4 regions of the Solibacillus sp. FSL W7-1436 genome follow, and region 2 is predicted to be linked to each of the others. Evidence: a T-box and tRNA genes for the amino acid it is inferred to sense, from the RefSeq annotation. Region 2 holds a T-box; the other regions hold tRNA genes.
The links. The T-box of region 2 lies ahead of alaS (alanine--tRNA ligase). A T-box ahead of a tRNA ligase gene usually reads a tRNA of that ligase, here a tRNA-Ala.
Positions count from the first base shown of each region.

Region 1: it has a tRNA-Ala gene. The T-box ahead of alaS (alanine--tRNA ligase) is inferred to sense a tRNA for this amino acid. The anticodon was not compared.
Region 3: it has a tRNA-Ala gene. The T-box ahead of alaS (alanine--tRNA ligase) is inferred to sense a tRNA for this amino acid. The anticodon was not compared.
Region 4: it has a tRNA-Ala gene. The T-box ahead of alaS (alanine--tRNA ligase) is inferred to sense a tRNA for this amino acid. The anticodon was not compared.

Region 1 is NZ_JBBOWV010000001.1:369,874-374,410, reverse strand. It holds rRNA gene MKX73_RS01935 (23S ribosomal RNA) at 1-2,321, shown strand, start outside; rRNA gene rrf (5S ribosomal RNA) at 2,509-2,624, shown strand; tRNA gene MKX73_RS01925 (tRNA-Val) at 2,635-2,710, shown strand; tRNA gene MKX73_RS01920 (tRNA-Thr) at 2,720-2,795, shown strand; tRNA gene MKX73_RS01915 (tRNA-Lys) at 2,802-2,877, shown strand; tRNA gene MKX73_RS01910 (tRNA-Leu) at 2,902-2,986, shown strand; tRNA gene MKX73_RS01905 (tRNA-Gly) at 3,033-3,107, shown strand; tRNA gene MKX73_RS01900 (tRNA-Leu) at 3,113-3,201, shown strand; tRNA gene MKX73_RS01895 (tRNA-Arg) at 3,219-3,295, shown strand; tRNA gene MKX73_RS01890 (tRNA-Pro) at 3,304-3,380, shown strand; tRNA gene MKX73_RS01885 (tRNA-Ala) at 3,386-3,461, shown strand; tRNA gene MKX73_RS01880 (tRNA-Met) at 3,490-3,563, shown strand; tRNA gene MKX73_RS01875 (tRNA-Ile) at 3,571-3,647, shown strand; tRNA gene MKX73_RS01870 (tRNA-Ser) at 3,672-3,764, shown strand; tRNA gene MKX73_RS01865 (tRNA-Met) at 3,810-3,884, shown strand; tRNA gene MKX73_RS01860 (tRNA-Asp) at 3,888-3,963, shown strand; tRNA gene MKX73_RS01855 (tRNA-Phe) at 3,969-4,044, shown strand; tRNA gene MKX73_RS01850 (tRNA-Gly) at 4,048-4,121, shown strand; tRNA gene MKX73_RS01845 (tRNA-Ile) at 4,133-4,209, shown strand; tRNA gene MKX73_RS01840 (tRNA-Asn) at 4,219-4,294, shown strand; tRNA gene MKX73_RS01835 (tRNA-Ser) at 4,309-4,399, shown strand; tRNA gene MKX73_RS01830 (tRNA-Glu) at 4,402-4,473, shown strand.
Region 2 is NZ_JBBOWV010000001.1:25,946-30,482, reverse strand. It holds gene MKX73_RS00170 (MFS transporter) at 1-985, shown strand, start outside; T-box leader at 1,040-1,247, shown strand; gene alaS (alanine--tRNA ligase) at 1,384-4,056, shown strand; gene MKX73_RS00160 (IreB family regulatory phosphoprotein) at 4,174-4,446, shown strand; gene ruvX (Holliday junction resolvase RuvX) at 4,443-4,537, shown strand, end outside.
Region 3 is NZ_JBBOWV010000001.1:1,603,867-1,608,403, reverse strand. It holds gene MKX73_RS08120 (S-layer homology domain-containing protein) at 1-327, opposite strand, end outside; gene MKX73_RS08115 (MBL fold metallo-hydrolase) at 551-1,546, opposite strand; tRNA gene MKX73_RS08110 (tRNA-Glu) at 1,729-1,800, opposite strand; tRNA gene MKX73_RS08105 (tRNA-Asn) at 1,803-1,878, opposite strand; tRNA gene MKX73_RS08100 (tRNA-Ile) at 1,888-1,964, opposite strand; tRNA gene MKX73_RS08095 (tRNA-Phe) at 1,971-2,046, opposite strand; tRNA gene MKX73_RS08090 (tRNA-Asp) at 2,057-2,132, opposite strand; tRNA gene MKX73_RS08085 (tRNA-Ser) at 2,159-2,251, opposite strand; tRNA gene MKX73_RS08080 (tRNA-Ala) at 2,271-2,346, opposite strand; tRNA gene MKX73_RS08075 (tRNA-Pro) at 2,353-2,429, opposite strand; tRNA gene MKX73_RS08070 (tRNA-Arg) at 2,454-2,530, opposite strand; tRNA gene MKX73_RS08065 (tRNA-Leu) at 2,558-2,646, opposite strand; tRNA gene MKX73_RS08060 (tRNA-Gly) at 2,651-2,725, opposite strand; tRNA gene MKX73_RS08055 (tRNA-Lys) at 2,776-2,851, opposite strand; tRNA gene MKX73_RS08050 (tRNA-Thr) at 2,858-2,933, opposite strand; tRNA gene MKX73_RS08045 (tRNA-Val) at 2,943-3,018, opposite strand; rRNA gene rrf (5S ribosomal RNA) at 3,028-3,143, opposite strand; rRNA gene MKX73_RS08035 (23S ribosomal RNA) at 3,231-4,537, opposite strand, start outside.
Region 4 is NZ_JBBOWV010000001.1:365,333-369,869, reverse strand. It holds tRNA gene MKX73_RS01825 (tRNA-Val) at 968-1,043, shown strand; tRNA gene MKX73_RS01820 (tRNA-Thr) at 1,053-1,128, shown strand; tRNA gene MKX73_RS01815 (tRNA-Lys) at 1,135-1,210, shown strand; tRNA gene MKX73_RS01810 (tRNA-Leu) at 1,235-1,319, shown strand; tRNA gene MKX73_RS01805 (tRNA-Gly) at 1,366-1,440, shown strand; tRNA gene MKX73_RS01800 (tRNA-Leu) at 1,446-1,534, shown strand; tRNA gene MKX73_RS01795 (tRNA-Arg) at 1,552-1,628, shown strand; tRNA gene MKX73_RS01790 (tRNA-Pro) at 1,637-1,713, shown strand; tRNA gene MKX73_RS01785 (tRNA-Ala) at 1,719-1,794, shown strand; tRNA gene MKX73_RS01780 (tRNA-Met) at 1,823-1,896, shown strand; tRNA gene MKX73_RS01775 (tRNA-Ile) at 1,904-1,980, shown strand; tRNA gene MKX73_RS01770 (tRNA-Ser) at 2,005-2,097, shown strand; tRNA gene MKX73_RS01765 (tRNA-Met) at 2,143-2,217, shown strand; tRNA gene MKX73_RS01760 (tRNA-Asp) at 2,221-2,296, shown strand; tRNA gene MKX73_RS01755 (tRNA-Phe) at 2,302-2,377, shown strand; tRNA gene MKX73_RS01750 (tRNA-Gly) at 2,381-2,454, shown strand; tRNA gene MKX73_RS01745 (tRNA-Ile) at 2,466-2,542, shown strand; tRNA gene MKX73_RS01740 (tRNA-Asn) at 2,552-2,627, shown strand; tRNA gene MKX73_RS01735 (tRNA-Ser) at 2,642-2,732, shown strand; tRNA gene MKX73_RS01730 (tRNA-Glu) at 2,735-2,806, shown strand; gene MKX73_RS01725 (NUDIX hydrolase) at 2,881-3,507, shown strand; gene MKX73_RS01720 (MerR family transcriptional regulator) at 3,611-4,369, shown strand; gene MKX73_RS01715 (TraR/DksA family transcriptional regulator) at 4,434-4,537, shown strand, end outside.

The DNA.
Region 1 (4,537 bases), 340 kb from region 2:
TTTTGTAGAATGAACCGGCGAGTTACGATTACGTGCGAGGTTAAGTTGAGAAGACGGAGCCGCAGCGAAAGCGAGTCTGAATAGGGCGAATTAGTACGTGGTCGTAGACCCGAAACCAGGTGATCTACCCATGTCCAGGGTGAAGGTGAGGTAACACTCACTGGAGGCCCGAACCCACGCACGTTGAAAAGTGCGGGGATGAGGTGTGGGTAGCGGAGAAATTCCAATCGAACCTGGAGATAGCTGGTTCTCTCCGAAATAGCTTTAGGGCTAGCCTCGTGATTGAGAATACCGGAGGTAGAGCACTGTTTGGACTAGGGGGGCATCTCGCTTTACCGAATTCAGACAAACTCCGAATGCCGGATATTTATACACGGGAGTCAGACTGCGAGTGATAAGATCCGTAGTCAAGAGGGAAACAGCCCAGACCACCAGCTAAGGTCCCCAAGTAATCGTTAAGTGGAAAAGGATGTGGCGTTGCTTAGACAACCAGGATGTTGGCTTAGAAGCAGCCATCATTTAAAGAGTGCGTAATAGCTCACTGGTCGAGTGACGCTGCGCCGAAAATGTATCGGGGCTAAACGATTCACCGAAGCTGTGGATGCATACTTTGAGTATGCGTGGTAGGAGAGCGTTCTAACAGCGTTGAAGTCAGACCGGAAGGACTGGTGGAGCGGTTAGAAGTGAGAATGCCGGTATGAGTAGCGAAACATGGGTGAGAATCCCATGCACCGTATGACTAAGGTTTCCTGAGGAAGGCTCGTCCGCTCAGGGTTAGTCGGGACCTAAGCCGAGGCCGATAGGCGTAGGCGATGGACAACAGGTTGATATTCCTGTACCACCTCCTCACCGTTTGAGAAATGGGGGGACGCAGTAGGATAGGGTAAGCACGCCGTTGGTTGCGCGTGTTCAAGCAGTAAGGCGTGTATGTAGGCAAATCCGCATACTATAACGTTGAGCTGTGATGACGAGCTCGTATGAGCGAAGTTCCTGATTTCACACTGCCAAGAAAAGCCTCTATCGAGGTGAGAGGTGCCCGTACCGCAAACCGACACAGGTAGTCGAGGAGAGAATCCTAAGGTGTGCGAGAGAACTCTCGTTAAGGAACTCGGCAAAATGACCCCGTAACTTCGGGAGAAGGGGTGCTTCTTTGGGTGCATAGCCTAGAGAAGCCGCAGTGAATAGGCCCAGGCGACTGTTTAGCAAAAACACAGGTCTCTGCAAAACCGTAAGGTGACGTATAGGGGCTGACGCCTGCCCGGTGCTGGAAGGTTAAGAGGAGCGGTTAGCGCAAGCGAAGCTGTGAATTGAAGCCCCAGTAAACGGCGGCCGTAACTATAACGGTCCTAAGGTAGCGAAATTCCTTGTCGGGTAAGTTCCGACCCGCACGAAAGGCGTAACGATCTGGGCACTGTCTCAACGAGAGACTCGGTGAAATTATAGTACCTGTGAAGATGCAGGTTACCCGCGACAGGACGGAAAGACCCCGTGGAGCTTTACTGTAGCCTGATATTGAATTTTGGTACAACTTGTACAGGATAGGTAGGAGCCAGAGATCTCGGAGCGCCAGCTTCGAAGGAGGCGTCGGTGGGATACTACCCTGGTTGTATTGAACTTCTAACCCATGCCCCTTAGCGGGGTAGGAGACAGTGTCAGGCGGACAGTTTGACTGGGGCGGTCGCCTCCTAAAGAGTAACGGAGGCGCCCAAAGGTTCCCTCAGAATGGTTGGAAATCATTCGTAGAGTGTAAAGGCATAAGGGAGCTTGACTGCGAGACCTACAAGTCGAGCAGGGTCGAAAGACGGGCTTAGTGATCCGGTGGTTCCGCATGGAAGGGCCATCGCTCAACGGATAAAAGCTACCCCGGGGATAACAGGCTTATCTCCCCCAAGAGTCCACATCGACGGGGAGGTTTGGCACCTCGATGTCGGCTCATCGCATCCTGGGGCTGTAGTCGGTCCCAAGGGTTGGGCTGTTCGCCCATTAAAGCGGTACGCGAGCTGGGTTCAGAACGTCGTGAGACAGTTCGGTCCCTATCCGTCGTGGGCGTAGGAAATTTGAGAGGAGCTGTCCTTAGTACGAGAGGACCGGGATGGACATACCGCTGGTGTACCAGTTGTCTTGCCAAAGGCATCGCTGGGTAGCTATGTATGGACGGGATAAGTGCTGAAAGCATCTAAGCATGAAGCCCCCCTCAAGATGAGATTTCCCATTACGCAAGTAAGTAAGACCCCTGAAAGACGATCAGGTAGATAGGTTCGAGGTGGAAGTGCGGCGACGCATGCAGCTGACGAATACTAATCGGTCGAGGACTTAACCACATTTTATTGCACAAATTCAATGAACCGTTTATCCAGTTTTGAAAGAATGGAAATTTTTTCCAAGGGTTTCAAGACACAAGCTAGTCGAGGAAACGACTGAGTGATTGAAGGAGCGTACTCAAGTACGTGACTGAAAGAACGAGGGAAGTTGACGAAGGATAGCGCCGTGTATTGGAAGCCGTAATAGTGAAGTGATGATGGCAAAGAGGTCACACCCGTTCCCATACCGAACACGGAAGTTAAGCTCTTTAGCGCCGATGGTAGTTGGGGGCTTCCCCCTGTGAGAGTAGGACGTCGCTTCGCAAAAAAATTTGGAGGATTAGCTCAGCTGGGAGAGCACCTGCCTTACAAGCAGGGGGTCGGCGGTTCGAGCCCGTCATCCTCCACCATTTCTAAATGCCGGTGTAGCTCAGTTGGTAGAGCAACTGACTTGTAATCAGTAGGTCGAGGGTTCGACTCCTTTCGCCGGCACCATTTAGAGAGCCATTAGCTCAGTTGGTAGAGCATCTGACTTTTAATCAGAGGGTCGAAGGTTCGAGTCCTTCATGGCTCACCAGTTTTTATAGTTAAATACTGCTTAGCGGGTGTGGCGGAATTGGCAGACGCACTAGACTTAGGATCTAGCGCCGCAAGGCGTGGGGGTTCGACTCCCTTCACCCGCACCATTTTAATTTCATATTACTGTCAGAGTAAAAATATCTTAAGCATTTTGCGGAAGTAGTTCAGTGGTAGAACACCACCTTGCCAAGGTGGGGGTCGCGAGTTCGAACCTCGTCTTCCGCTCCAAAAATGCCGGGGTGGCGGAACTGGCAGACGCACAGGACTTAAAATCCTGCGGTGAGTGATCACCGTGCCGGTTCGATTCCGGCCCTCGGCACCATCTTTTATAAACAATATGCGCCCGTAGCTCAATTGGATAGAGCGTCTGACTACGGATCAGAAGGTTGTGGGTTCGACTCCTGCCGGGCGCGCCATATTATTTCGGAATGTAGCTCAGCTTGGTAGAGCACTTGGTTTGGGACCAAGGGGTCGTAGGTTCGAATCCTGTCATTCCGACCATTATTGGGGCCTTAGCTCAGCTGGGAGAGCGCCTGCCTTGCACGCAGGAGGTCAGCGGTTCGATCCCGCTAGGCTCCACCATATTTTTTGTAACCAAAATAAAGATCCTGGCGGTGTAGCTCAGTTGGCTAGAGCACTCGGTTCATACCCGAAAGGTCGTGGGTTCGACTCCCTCTGCCGCCATCTTAAAGGACCTTTAGCTCAGTTGGTTAGAGCAGACGGCTCATAACCGTCCGGTCACAGGTTCGAGTCCTGTAAGGTCCACCAGTTAACGTACAAATCATTTATAATGGAGGTATACCCAAGTCTGGCTGAAGGGATCGGTCTTGAAAACCGACAGGCGGGTAACACCGCGCGGGGGTTCGAATCCCTCTACCTCCTCCATTTTTACAAACTGGGTACTTAAAACAGGTTCAAACATTATATTATCGCGGGGTGGAGCAGTGGTAGCTCGTCGGGCTCATAACCCGAAGGTCGCAGGTTCAAGTCCTGCCCCCGCAACCAAATGGTCCCGTGGTGTAGCGGTTAACATGCCTGCCTGTCACGCAGGAGATCGCCGGTTCGATCCCGGTCGGGACCGCCATTTGTGGGTTTGTAGCTCAGTTGGTAGAGCATTAGATTGAAGCTCTAAGTGTCGGCGGTTCGATTCCGTCCAAACCCACCATATGCGGGTGTAGTTTAGTGGTAAAACCTCAGCCTTCCAAGCTGATGTTGTCGGTTCGATTCCGATCACCCGCTCCAGTTTTTAAATAGGGCCTATAGCTCAGCTGGTTAGAGCGCACGCCTGATAAGCGTGAGGTCGATGGTTCGAGTCCATTTAGGCCCACCATAGTATTATTCCGAAGTAGCTCAGTTGGTAGAGCATCCGGCTGTTAACCGGCAGGTCGCAGGTTCGAGTCCTGCCTTCGGAGCCATTTTTTCTATTTTTGGGGACATACTCAAGAGGCTGAAGAGGCGCCCCTGCTAAGGGTGTAGGTCGCGTAAGCGGCGCGAGGGTTCAAATCCCTCTGTCTCCGCCATCGGCCCGTTGGTCAAGTGGTTAAGACACCGCCCTTTCACGGCGGTAACACGGGTTCGAATCCCGTACGGGTCATACATAGAAAAACGGAAAACGCTAAGTACTGTTACGGTATTTAGCGTTTTTTTGTGCGTTAAAG
Region 2 (4,537 bases):
GATGTTTATCTTCCCGTTTGTATCGAAAGTAATGAGCAACAAAAATGTGCTGATCTTTTTTACGGCAAGTTCATTAATTGTGACGCTGCTATACATACCGATTAATTCATTCAGCGGCTTATTTTTCATGACATTGCTGTTCAGTGCTTTTTACCCGGCATTATTACCGGCTGTTGAGAGCAGTGCTTCCACATTAATGCAACATGGATCCATTCATTATGGGAAAGCGCGTTCGTTAGGATCTTTTGGGTTTGTCGTCGCTGTACTTATCATCAGTATGATCAGCGGGATGTACGGGGAGCAAATGATTTTGTGGATGATGATTTTAGGTTTAGCAGCATTGCTCATCATTCAATTCATGCCTGCACCTCAAGTTTTAAGTTTAGTGCCTGTAAGAGAGAACGGAAAAACGCTTTCAATGAAAGGACTATTTGAAGTAAAAAGCTTTATCATCGTATTATTTGTCGTCATTTTACTTCAGGGGGCACACGCATCGTACTATAATTATGGATATATTTATCTGCAGGATCTGAATGTCAATCCGTTTTATATCGGCATGATTTTAAATGTCGCGGTAATATTTGAAGTTCTTTATTTTTTTAAGGCTGATACAATTCTTACAAAATGGAAGCCTTCTTCGTTATTGCTTATTGCGGCAATTGGCTCGAGCATTCGTTGGATACTCGTCTACGCATTTCCGAATATGCCGATGTTTATCATATCTCAGGCACTTCACGCCCTGTCATTTGCGATGGCGCATTATGCCTTTATCCGCTATATTTCAAAAGCTTTACCACAGGAACAGATTCCCAATGCACAGGGGATATATTCGGCCCTTGCAATGAGTTTAAGTGCAGCGATTCTAACATTATTAGGTGGTGCACTTTATGAAATCGAGCCAGGTTTGGCGTTCTTGGGAATGACCATATGTACAGTGCCTGCAATTCTTTTAATTTTACTGACGAAAAAACGTTTTAATTATTAAGGAATGCCGATTGACAGCACGATGTCTATTTTTTATAATGAAGAGCATAATAAAATGAAAACGATGATGGAACAAGTACGTATGGACTTCGTGATCAGAAAGAGATTTCCCGGCTGAAAAAATCTCCCCGAATAAATACTGAAAGCTACTCCAGAGTGCAGCTAATCACTGCCGTCTGCTTACGTTACAAGCACTTGAGATATAATGCACAGCGCATTATAAATTAGGGTGGTACCACGAAATAATAGTCTTCGTCCCTTTACCGGGATGAAGGCTTTTTTTGTTTTCTTCAGCGAATCATTAAGATTTCCGGTGAACGAAGCACTTATTTACGTGAAGGTGTAATCAATTCGTACCAAAATTCATCGACTTCAGTAAAAATTAGGAGGAAAAAAATCATGACAACAAAAATTATGACAGGTTCTGAAATTCGTCGTCTTTATTTGAATTTCTTTAAAGAAAAAGGGCATCATATTGAACCATCAGCACCATTAGTTCCAATTAATGACCCTTCACTTTTATGGATCAACTCAGGAGTGGCGACATTAAAACCGTATTTTGACGGACGTATCATTCCAGATAACCCGCGCATTACGAATGCACAAAAATCGATTCGTACAAACGATATCGAAAACGTAGGGAAAACAGCGCGTCACCATACATTCTTTGAAATGTTAGGGAACTTCTCTATCGGGGATTACTTTAAAAAAGAATCGATTCATTACGCTTGGGAGTTTTTAACGGACCCAAAATGGATGGGCTTCGATCCTGAAAAGTTATCGGTAACAATCCACCCTGAAGATCAGGAAGCATATGACGTATGGCACAACGAAATCGGGATTCCGAAAGAGCGCCTAATCCGACTTGAAGGCAACTTCTGGGATATCGGAGAAGGTCCATCTGGTCCAAACTCTGAAATCTTCTATGACCGCGGTGAAGAATATGGTGTTGGGGCACCGGCAGAAGAAATGTACACAGGCGGGGAAAACGAGCGTTACCTTGAAATTTGGAATCTTGTATTTTCTCAATTCAACCATAACCCGGACGGCACATATACTCCGCTTCCAAAGCAAAACATCGATACAGGTATGGGTCTTGAACGTATCGTTTCAGTAGTACAAAACGTACCGACAAACTTTGATACAGACTTATTCATGCCGATCATCGAAAAAACAGAAACGTTTGCAAACCGGACATACAAACGTCCGCATGAAGTGGATTTAAAAGAAATTTTCGGATCGACGGAAGATGTGAATACACCATTTAAAGTAATTGCAGACCATATCCGTACAGTAGCGTTTGCTATCGGGGACGGCGCATTGCCATCGAATGAAGGCCGCGGCTATGTATTGCGCCGTCTATTACGTCGTGCTGTCCGCTATGCGAAAAAAATCGGTATCGAAAAGCCGTTTATGTTTGAATTAGTGCCGACAGTCGGAGAGATTATGCATGATTTCTACCCGCAAGTAAAAGAGAAGGAAGCATTTATTCAACGTGTTATTAAAAACGAAGAAGTACGCTTCCATGAAACACTGGATGGAGGATTAGCAATTTTCAACGAAGTTGCAGAAAGCCAAAAAGCAAAAGGCGAAACAGTTATCCCTGGTGCAGACGCATTCCGTCTATATGATACATTCGGTTTCCCGATTGAGTTAACGGAAGAGTATGCAGAAGAAGTTGGCATGACAGTTGACCATGAAGGTTTTGAAGCTTCTATGGAGCAACAGCGTGAGCGCGCACGTAATGCCCGTGCTGATGTGGATTCAATGCAAGTGCAAAATGAAGTGCTTTCAAATTTAACACAGCAGTCAACATTTATTTATGATGCATTTGAAGCTTCTGCAAAAGTTGCGGCAATCGTTGTCAACGGACAAGAAACTTCTACTGCTTCTGAAGGTGAAGAGGCGTTAGTGATTTTAACGGAAACACCGTTTTATGCTGAAATGGGTGGACAAATTGCCGATACTGGTATCATTGAAGCGGACGGATTCACGGCCATCGTAAAAGATGTTCAAAAAGCGCCGAATGGTCAGCCATTGCACACAGTTGTAGTGGAATCAGGTGAAATGAATGTCGGCGATATGGCTACTGCAAAAGTAGATGAAGCAAAACGTAAATTGATCCTTAAAAACCATACAGCAACACATTTAATGCACCGTGCATTAAAAGACGTATTAGGTGATCATGTAGCACAAGCGGGTTCTTATGTAGGTCCTGACCGTTTACGCTTCGACTTCTCTCACATTGGCGCTGCAACGAAAGAAGAGCTTGCACAAGTGGAGCGTGCAGTGAACGAAAAGATTTGGGAAGATATCGAAGTCGTTATTCAGGAAATGGATATCGATTCTGCAAAAGCGATGGGTGCAATGGCGCTGTTCGGTGAAAAATATGGTGATGTTGTCCGAGTTGTAGCCGTTTCAGACTACTCTATCGAACTTTGCGGTGGACTGCATGTAAGCCGTTCATCTGAAATCGGCATCTTTAAAATCGTATCCGAAAGCGGTATCGGTGCTGGTACTCGCCGTATCGAAGCTGTTACAGGAAAAGCTGCATATGAAGCGATTAAAGAAGAAGAAGCGATTTTAAATGAAGCAGCTGTTCTTTTAAAATCAAATGCTAAAGATGTGGCAACTCGTGTGGCGACACTTCAAGCAGATTATAAAGAACTGCAACGCGAAAATGATTCCCTGTCACAAAAAATTGCCAATGCACAAGCTGGCGCAGTATTGGATGCCGCACAAAAAATTGGTGAAGTGACAGTACTTGCAACTCGTGTAGAAGCAAAAGACAATAATCAGCTACGCCAAATGATGGATGATTTAAAAGAAAAAATGGAATCAGCCGTTATTGTTCTTGGTGCTGTCGATGGCGAGAAAGTAATGCTGTGCGCGGGTGTAACGAAAGATATCGTAGGTGGAAACTATCACGCAGGGAACATTGTGAAGCAAGTAGCTGAAGCATGCGGCGGTAAAGGCGGCGGTCGTCCGGATATGGCAATGGCCGGTGCAAAAGATGCTGCAAAACTGGAAGAAGCGTTAAATGCTGTTTACGAACATGTAAAATCTTTCTAAATATCTAAATTTTACTACTGGCATATTTGAAGTGCTTGCAGGAATAAGTTATAATGATATAAATGGAGATGGGAGAGTGTGCTTCATCTCCTCATTGCTGAAAGCGAGGTGCTGGTCTTGAGTTCTTTCGATAAAACAATGAAATTCAGTTTTCCAGAAGAATCCATGGAACAAGAAGTAAAGCAAGTGATGCTGAAGGTGTATACGGCTTTAGAGGAAAAAGGGTATAATCCAACAAATCAAATTGTAGGGTATTTATTATCTGGCGACCCGGCATACATCCCTCGCCACCAGGACGCACGTAATTTAATCCGCAAGCTTGAGCGTGACGAGATTTTAGAGGAACTCGTTAGATTTTATATTAGAAAGAATACTGAGGCGGATAAATGAGGATTATGGGTTTAGACGTCGGCTCGAAAACAGTCGGCGTTGCAATTAGCGATGCGCTAGGATGGACAGCGCAAGGTATCGAGACGATAAA
Region 3 (4,537 bases), 1.6 Mb from region 2:
AATCATTTCGATGACCTCTTCTGCAGCGATCTGATTGGCGATTTCCGCTTCTTTTTTCGTCAAATCTTCCAAAAGCACTTCCACTTTGCCGTAGTTGCTAATTTGTTGGCGCAACCCTTGCGAAAGATTGTTATAAGCTTCCTTCACTTTTTCCAGTTCTGATTTAGTCGACCTTGGATTTAAACCTTCTATCGCTTTGTTAATATCTACAGGTGTTGCGAGAGAATCCCCCAACGTTTCGGTTTGCTCCGCCTTTGCTTCCCCCACCATACCAATACTTACTGGGATTGCGACCAAAGCAGCCAGCAGTAACTTTGATTTATTCATATGTATCACTACCTATTCTCTTTTTATAAAGCGTACTTATTATATCGGTTCATATCCCAAATTTTAGAATATTAATTGAGCCATGTTAATGAAAACTTGCCCCACTCTCTCCAAATTTGATAATAAATATTTAAAATGATCTTTGAAGCTTATTGATAGTACTTTATATGAGTTGGAAATGCTGATCCATAAAAAAAACAGCTACCTCCCCCGGGCAGCTGTTTCATTTGTTTTCAATCAATTTTGTCACCGTAAAATACCACTCACCGCCCCGTAACTCACGTATAATCAAACCGCGCTGTTCTGCAAGGAGCGTTAATCCGATAATGTCAGAGATTAAAAATGTAAAATACTTCGCAAAGCGGACACCATAGATTACTTCTCCTAATTGTTTCGCAGTATGATGTCCTTCACTAATTTTGGATACAACCTTTTGCAGCTTGTATTCTATTTTACTTAAGCTTTTCTCCATCACATCATTCAAGTTTTCATAAATCTCTTTATGTCCTGCAAACACGGTGCGTACATTGTGAGTTTTCATTTTATCAATTGAGTCTATATATTGGCTGATCGGGTTCGTTATATTTCCTGAATCGTCATGGTCAATTAAAGCATTTGTCATACCCGTGGCCAACAAAAAGTCCCCCGCAAATAACCAGCCTGTTTCCGCATCAAACAAACAGATCGAATCCGGTGAATGCCCTGGAGCCGCAACTACATGTAATCCACCGATTTCCTGTCCGTCTTCCAGTTGCAGAATTGGCGGATAGATCATTACATTTTCTTTATTGTGAAATGTATGCTCCATTTTTGCCATTCGTTCACGGGCAAATTCCAGTACGCCGTATTGCTCATACAACCTATAGTAAAAATTAAGCTTCTGCATTAAATAATCATCTTCACATTTCAGACGGGGAATGGCGATTTTACTGGCATAGACTGGAACCGGATATTCATTCGTAACTTGATTTACTACCCCGATATGATCATTATGAAAGTGCGTTAAAATAATACGGGTAATTTGGTTAATTTCAATTTTATATTCCTTCAATTTCTGATAGAAGAATTGCTCAAATTCACCACCTTCAATACCCGCATCTATTAAGGTATAGTCTTCTCCATTTTGGTAGACATAACAGTTTATACTCCCCAATCCACTATAATCAGAAGGAAAAATAATCGGGTAAACTGCTTTATTACCTGTTTTTATTGCATTCACTTTTCCACCTGCTCCCACTGTTTATATGCAGAAAGGGCATGCCTCGAAATTGATTCCAGACAGCCCTTCTATTGTATCTTAATAATACCTTACTGTTCATTCTTCAAACAGTGGAGATTTACATTATTACAAAACAAAAAAGACATTGCAAATTTTGCAATGTCTTTTCATTCAAGTGTATATGACCCGTACGGGATTCGAACCCGTGTTACCGCCGTGAAAGGGCGGTGTCTTAACCACTTGACCAACGGGCCAATGGCTCCGAAGGCAGGACTCGAACCTGCGACCTGCCGGTTAACAGCCGGATGCTCTACCAACTGAGCTACTTCGGAATAATACTATGGTGGGCCTAAATGGACTCGAACCATCGACCTCACGCTTATCAGGCGTGCGCTCTAACCAGCTGAGCTATAGGCCCATAGTATGGTGGGTTTGGACGGAATCGAACCGCCGACACTTAGAGCTTCAATCTAATGCTCTACCAACTGAGCTACAAACCCATAAAAAAAATGGCGGTCCCGACCGGGATCGAACCGGCGATCTCCTGCGTGACAGGCAGGCATGTTAACCGCTACACCACGGGACCAACATCTGAAGTAAAAATATTAAAAATGGAGGAGGTAGAGGGATTCGAACCCCCGCGCGGTGTTACCCGCCTGTCGGTTTTCAAGACCGATCCCTTCAGCCAGACTTGGGTATACCTCCAAAGGGAATAAAATATAAATGGTGGAGCCTAGCGGGATCGAACCGCTGACCTCCTGCGTGCAAGGCAGGCGCTCTCCCAGCTGAGCTAAGGCCCCATAAAATGGTCGGAATGACAGGATTCGAACCTACGACCCCTTGGTCCCAAACCAAGTGCTCTACCAAGCTGAGCTACATTCCGAATATGTCAGTAAAAAATATATTATGGCGCGCCCGGCAGGAGTCGAACCCACAACCTTCTGATCCGTAGTCAGACGCTCTATCCAATTGAGCTACGGGCGCGCATTATTAGAGATAAGAATTATAAAATGGTGCCGAGGGCCGGAATCGAACCGGCACGGTGATCACTCACCGCAGGATTTTAAGTCCTGTGCGTCTGCCAGTTCCGCCACCCCGGCATTTTGGAGCGGAAGACGAGGTTCGAACTCGCGACCCCCACCTTGGCAAGGTGGTGTTCTACCACTGAACTACTTCCGCAAAATGCTTAAGATCTTTTATATCTGACAGTATGTATAATTTTATAAAACTGGTGAGCCATGAAGGACTCGAACCTTCGACCCTCTGATTAAAAGTCAGATGCTCTACCAACTGAGCTAATGGCTCTCTAAATGGTGCCGGCGAAAGGAGTCGAACCCTCGACCTACTGATTACAAGTCAGTTGCTCTACCAACTGAGCTACACCGGCACTTAGAAATGGTGGAGGATGACGGGCTCGAACCGCCGACCCCCTGCTTGTAAGGCAGGTGCTCTCCCAGCTGAGCTAATCCTCCAATATTCTAGCGAAGCGACGTCCTACTCTCACAGGGGGAAGCCCCCAACTACCATCGGCGCTAAAGAGCTTAACTTCCGTGTTCGGTATGGGAACGGGTGTGACCTCTTTGCCATCATCACTTCACTATAGTGGGCTTTAAAAAGCCTATGTAAAAGAATTTTCATTCTTTCAAAACTGGATAAACGGTTCATTGAATTTGTGCAATAAAATGTGGTTAAGTCCTCGACCGATTAGTATTCGTCAGCTGCATGCGTCGCCGCACTTCCACCTCGAACCTATCTACCTGATCGTCTTTCAGGGGTCTTACTTACTTGCGTAATGGGAAATCTCATCTTGAGGGGGGCTTCATGCTTAGATGCTTTCAGCACTTATCCCGTCCATACATAGCTACCCAGCGATGCCTTTGGCAAGACAACTGGTACACCAGCGGTATGTCCATCCCGGTCCTCTCGTACTAAGGACAGCTCCTCTCAAATTTCCTACGCCCACGACGGATAGGGACCGAACTGTCTCACGACGTTCTGAACCCAGCTCGCGTACCGCTTTAATGGGCGAACAGCCCAACCCTTGGGACCGACTACAGCCCCAGGATGCGATGAGCCGACATCGAGGTGCCAAACCTCCCCGTCGATGTGGACTCTTGGGGGAGATAAGCCTGTTATCCCCGGGGTAGCTTTTATCCGTTGAGCGATGGCCCTTCCATGCGGAACCACCGGATCACTAAGCCCGTCTTTCGACCCTGCTCGACTTGTAGGTCTCGCAGTCAAGCTCCCTTATGCCTTTACACTCTACGAATGATTTCCAACCATTCTGAGGGAACCTTTGGGCGCCTCCGTTACTCTTTAGGAGGCGACCGCCCCAGTCAAACTGTCCGCCTGACACTGTCTCCTACCCCGCTAAGGGGCATGGGTTAGAAGTTCAATACAACCAGGGTAGTATCCCACCGACGCCTCCTTCGAAGCTGGCGCTCCGAGATCTCTGGCTCCTACCTATCCTGTACAAGTTGTACCAAAATTCAATATCAGGCTACAGTAAAGCTCCACGGGGTCTTTCCGTCCTGTCGCGGGTAACCTGCATCTTCACAGGTACTATAATTTCACCGAGTCTCTCGTTGAGACAGTGCCCAGATCGTTACGCCTTTCGTGCGGGTCGGAACTTACCCGACAAGGAATTTCGCTACCTTAGGACCGTTATAGTTACGGCCGCCGTTTACTGGGGCTTCAATTCACAGCTTCGCTTGCGCTAACCGCTCCTCTTAACCTTCCAGCACCGGGCAGGCGTCAGCCCCTATACGTCACCTTACGGTTTTGCAGAGACCTGTGTTTTTGCTAAACAGTCGCCTGGGCCTATTCACTGCGGCTTCTCTAGGCTATGCACCCAAAGAAGCACCCCTTCTCCCGAAGTTACGGGGTCATTTTGCCGAGTTCCTTAACGAGAGTTCTCTCGCACACCTTAGGATTCTCTCCTCGACTACCTGTGTCGGTTTGCGGTACGGGCACCTCTCACCTCGATAGAGG
Region 4 (4,537 bases), 340 kb from region 2:
CTTAAGATAATAAACAATGCTGCTGTATTTAAAGGCTGAATAATTTCTGACACAATATTATGCTGTCTTATAATAATGAACCCAAAAGGGTAATCAATTTTAAACTTATATTATTTAATGGTACTGCCTGTAAAAGCAGAATTCCCCGCCGGATCACTATACTAGAAGGTGCAGGGATTAAGAAAGAACAATACAAGTAGGCAGGAGCGGAAAAGAAGCAGAGAGTTTACGGTTATTTAATCATGGTAGAGATTATGAGTATACAAGCTTAGTTGCTGCTATATTAGAGGGGTGTTTAAACCGATTTCCAAGCATTAATGTAAATAGGGATATAAAAATACCCGGTTCATCAAAAAACACCGTAAAAAGCAGTTAATAGATAATAATAAGGATTTAACGCTCGAATCTTATAATCCAAATAAAGTTGCCGTATGCATTAACACCATATAATGAAATAGGCAATTGTAAGCGCCCTTAAATAGATAAATTATTATTATAGAATAACAAAAAACCTCGATAATAATGGAAATAATATAAGGATAAAGAGTATATTGAGAAACCAATAGGTGGGAATTCTTTAAAAAACGGATTCTATCAATACTTTAAAAACAATGATAAATGTACGAACATTTTCTTGACAGCTTTACTCTATAAAATGTATAAATAAGTAGTCGTATATTCCAAAACACTTGATATCTATAAGTAATATTAATAATTATATCAGAATGATTTATAAATATTAAAAACAAGTCTTGATAAAGTTAGTAAAACATATTAGAATTTCGTTATACTAAGTAAACGTTTTCATCCGCAACCTCGGTTGAATAATGGAAAAATTAGAAATAAATATATTTTATAAAAATAATTTCAAAAAAGGTATTGCATTATAAAAAAAGTAATGATAATATAAATCTTGTCCTTAAGAGAAAGGACATGCGGTTACGAAAGAGTAATCAGCAAATACCCAGGAGGATTAGCTCAGCTGGGAGAGCACCTGCCTTACAAGCAGGGGGTCGGCGGTTCGAGCCCGTCATCCTCCACCATTTCTAAATGCCGGTGTAGCTCAGTTGGTAGAGCAACTGACTTGTAATCAGTAGGTCGAGGGTTCGACTCCTTTCGCCGGCACCATTTAGAGAGCCATTAGCTCAGTTGGTAGAGCATCTGACTTTTAATCAGAGGGTCGAAGGTTCGAGTCCTTCATGGCTCACCAGTTTTTATAGTTAAATACTGCTTAGCGGGTGTGGCGGAATTGGCAGACGCACTAGACTTAGGATCTAGCGCCGCAAGGCGTGGGGGTTCGACTCCCTTCACCCGCACCATTTTAATTTCATATTACTGTCAGAGTAAAAATATCTTAAGCATTTTGCGGAAGTAGTTCAGTGGTAGAACACCACCTTGCCAAGGTGGGGGTCGCGAGTTCGAACCTCGTCTTCCGCTCCAAAAATGCCGGGGTGGCGGAACTGGCAGACGCACAGGACTTAAAATCCTGCGGTGAGTGATCACCGTGCCGGTTCGATTCCGGCCCTCGGCACCATCTTTTATAAACAATATGCGCCCGTAGCTCAATTGGATAGAGCGTCTGACTACGGATCAGAAGGTTGTGGGTTCGACTCCTGCCGGGCGCGCCATATTATTTCGGAATGTAGCTCAGCTTGGTAGAGCACTTGGTTTGGGACCAAGGGGTCGTAGGTTCGAATCCTGTCATTCCGACCATTATTGGGGCCTTAGCTCAGCTGGGAGAGCGCCTGCCTTGCACGCAGGAGGTCAGCGGTTCGATCCCGCTAGGCTCCACCATATTTTTTGTAACCAAAATAAAGATCCTGGCGGTGTAGCTCAGTTGGCTAGAGCACTCGGTTCATACCCGAAAGGTCGTGGGTTCGACTCCCTCTGCCGCCATCTTAAAGGACCTTTAGCTCAGTTGGTTAGAGCAGACGGCTCATAACCGTCCGGTCACAGGTTCGAGTCCTGTAAGGTCCACCAGTTAACGTACAAATCATTTATAATGGAGGTATACCCAAGTCTGGCTGAAGGGATCGGTCTTGAAAACCGACAGGCGGGTAACACCGCGCGGGGGTTCGAATCCCTCTACCTCCTCCATTTTTACAAACTGGGTACTTAAAACAGGTTCAAACATTATATTATCGCGGGGTGGAGCAGTGGTAGCTCGTCGGGCTCATAACCCGAAGGTCGCAGGTTCAAGTCCTGCCCCCGCAACCAAATGGTCCCGTGGTGTAGCGGTTAACATGCCTGCCTGTCACGCAGGAGATCGCCGGTTCGATCCCGGTCGGGACCGCCATTTGTGGGTTTGTAGCTCAGTTGGTAGAGCATTAGATTGAAGCTCTAAGTGTCGGCGGTTCGATTCCGTCCAAACCCACCATATGCGGGTGTAGTTTAGTGGTAAAACCTCAGCCTTCCAAGCTGATGTTGTCGGTTCGATTCCGATCACCCGCTCCAGTTTTTAAATAGGGCCTATAGCTCAGCTGGTTAGAGCGCACGCCTGATAAGCGTGAGGTCGATGGTTCGAGTCCATTTAGGCCCACCATAGTATTATTCCGAAGTAGCTCAGTTGGTAGAGCATCCGGCTGTTAACCGGCAGGTCGCAGGTTCGAGTCCTGCCTTCGGAGCCATTTTTTCTATTTTTGGGGACATACTCAAGAGGCTGAAGAGGCGCCCCTGCTAAGGGTGTAGGTCGCGTAAGCGGCGCGAGGGTTCAAATCCCTCTGTCTCCGCCATCGGCCCGTTGGTCAAGTGGTTAAGACACCGCCCTTTCACGGCGGTAACACGGGTTCGAATCCCGTACGGGTCATACATAGAAAAACGGAAAACGCTAAGTACTGTTACATGTACTTAGCGTTTTTTTGTATAAAAGGAGCGGATCTTGTGAATGAACGATTAAAAGTATTTGATCAATATTATAAGGAAAAGGGCATTGAACAACGTGATCTCATTCATGCAAAAGGTTATTGGCATGAAGTGTTTCATTGCTGGGTTATTGAAAAAACAAATTCTGAATGGCGTATTTATTTACAGTTGAGAAACAAAACTAAAAAGGATTATCCAAACCAGTTTGATATTACCGCAGCTGGTCATATACTGGCAACGGAGACGATTGAAGATGGTGTACGCGAATTAGAGGAAGAAGTAGGGATTAACGCAAAGTTTTCGCAATTAACATCACTTGGAGTCATCCCGTACAGTATAGACAATGAAAAAATAAAGGATTATGAGTTTGCAAATGTATTTGTTTATGAGTTAACAGGAGGAATCGAGAAGTTTACACTTCAACGGGAAGAACTCGACGGTATTTACTCTGCTAACTTAAATCAATTTATATTGCTTGCGACACATAAAGTAAAGAAAATTGAAGTATCCGGTTATCATTATGAAAATGATATACGTCATTATGAAGTGAAACATATTGGACTAGAACAGATGTCTGCACTGCCTGAAAGCTATTTGCTCGAGTTTATCCCAAGTTTGAAAAAAATATTATTTGAAGCAACCTGAAAAATTGGGTTAGCTTTTTTTTTAGAATTAATTAAGGAAATATAATTAACTATTGACCTTCACGTTGCGTCAACCTTTATAGTACTAAATAGGAGGTGATCATGTGCTGATTAACGAACTGGTCAAGCTATCAGGTGTGAGTGCACGCACACTGCGTTATTATGATGAAATCGGTTTGCTGAAGCCTTCTGCTGTTGCGGAAAATGGCTACCGGCAGTATAGCCAAGGGGATATTGACCGGTTACAGCAAATACTTTTTTACAGGGAGCTTGATTTTAAGTTAGAGGAAATAAAAAAATTGCTCGATCATCCTGATTATGAAGTAAAAGAAGCACTAAAGAAACAATCCGAGCTATTACAAAAGAAAAGAAGATATATCGACGACTTACTAATAACGATAGAACAAACAATCCAAACGATGGAAGGGGAAATTAAGATGACAAATGAACAAAAGTTTAATGTGTTTAAAAATAAATTAATAGAAGAAAACGAAAAGACCTATGGCCAGGAAATCCGAGATAAGTACGGCGAAGATCAAGTGGAAGCGAGCAATAAACAATTCAGGGATATGTCAGAAGAGCAATATAATGCAATGCAGCAATTGGAACAACAATTGTTTGAACGTTTAAAAGAAGCGCTTGTGTTCGGAGACGTAACATCAGACGTAGCAATGGAAGCAGCGGAGCTTCATAAACGCTGGCTAAGCTTCTCCTGGGCGAAATATACCCCGGAAGCACATATTGGCCTGGCGCAGATGTATGTATCCGATGAACGGTTTACTGCTTACTATGATGAGCGTGTCGCTCCCGGAGCTACACAATTTCTGCATGATGTAATCACCGTTTATGCAGCAAACAAATAAGAAAAGATGTTTTAGAAATCCCCATAAAGGTAATATCTTATTAATGGAAAAAGGGGGATTTAATATGGATATTAATCAAGTACAACAATTACGTAGCATTTTGGAAGAGGAGCTTGCGACATTGCAGGAGCATGTTAATGAAGAGCCGCCTTTAGATGAAACAGAAAT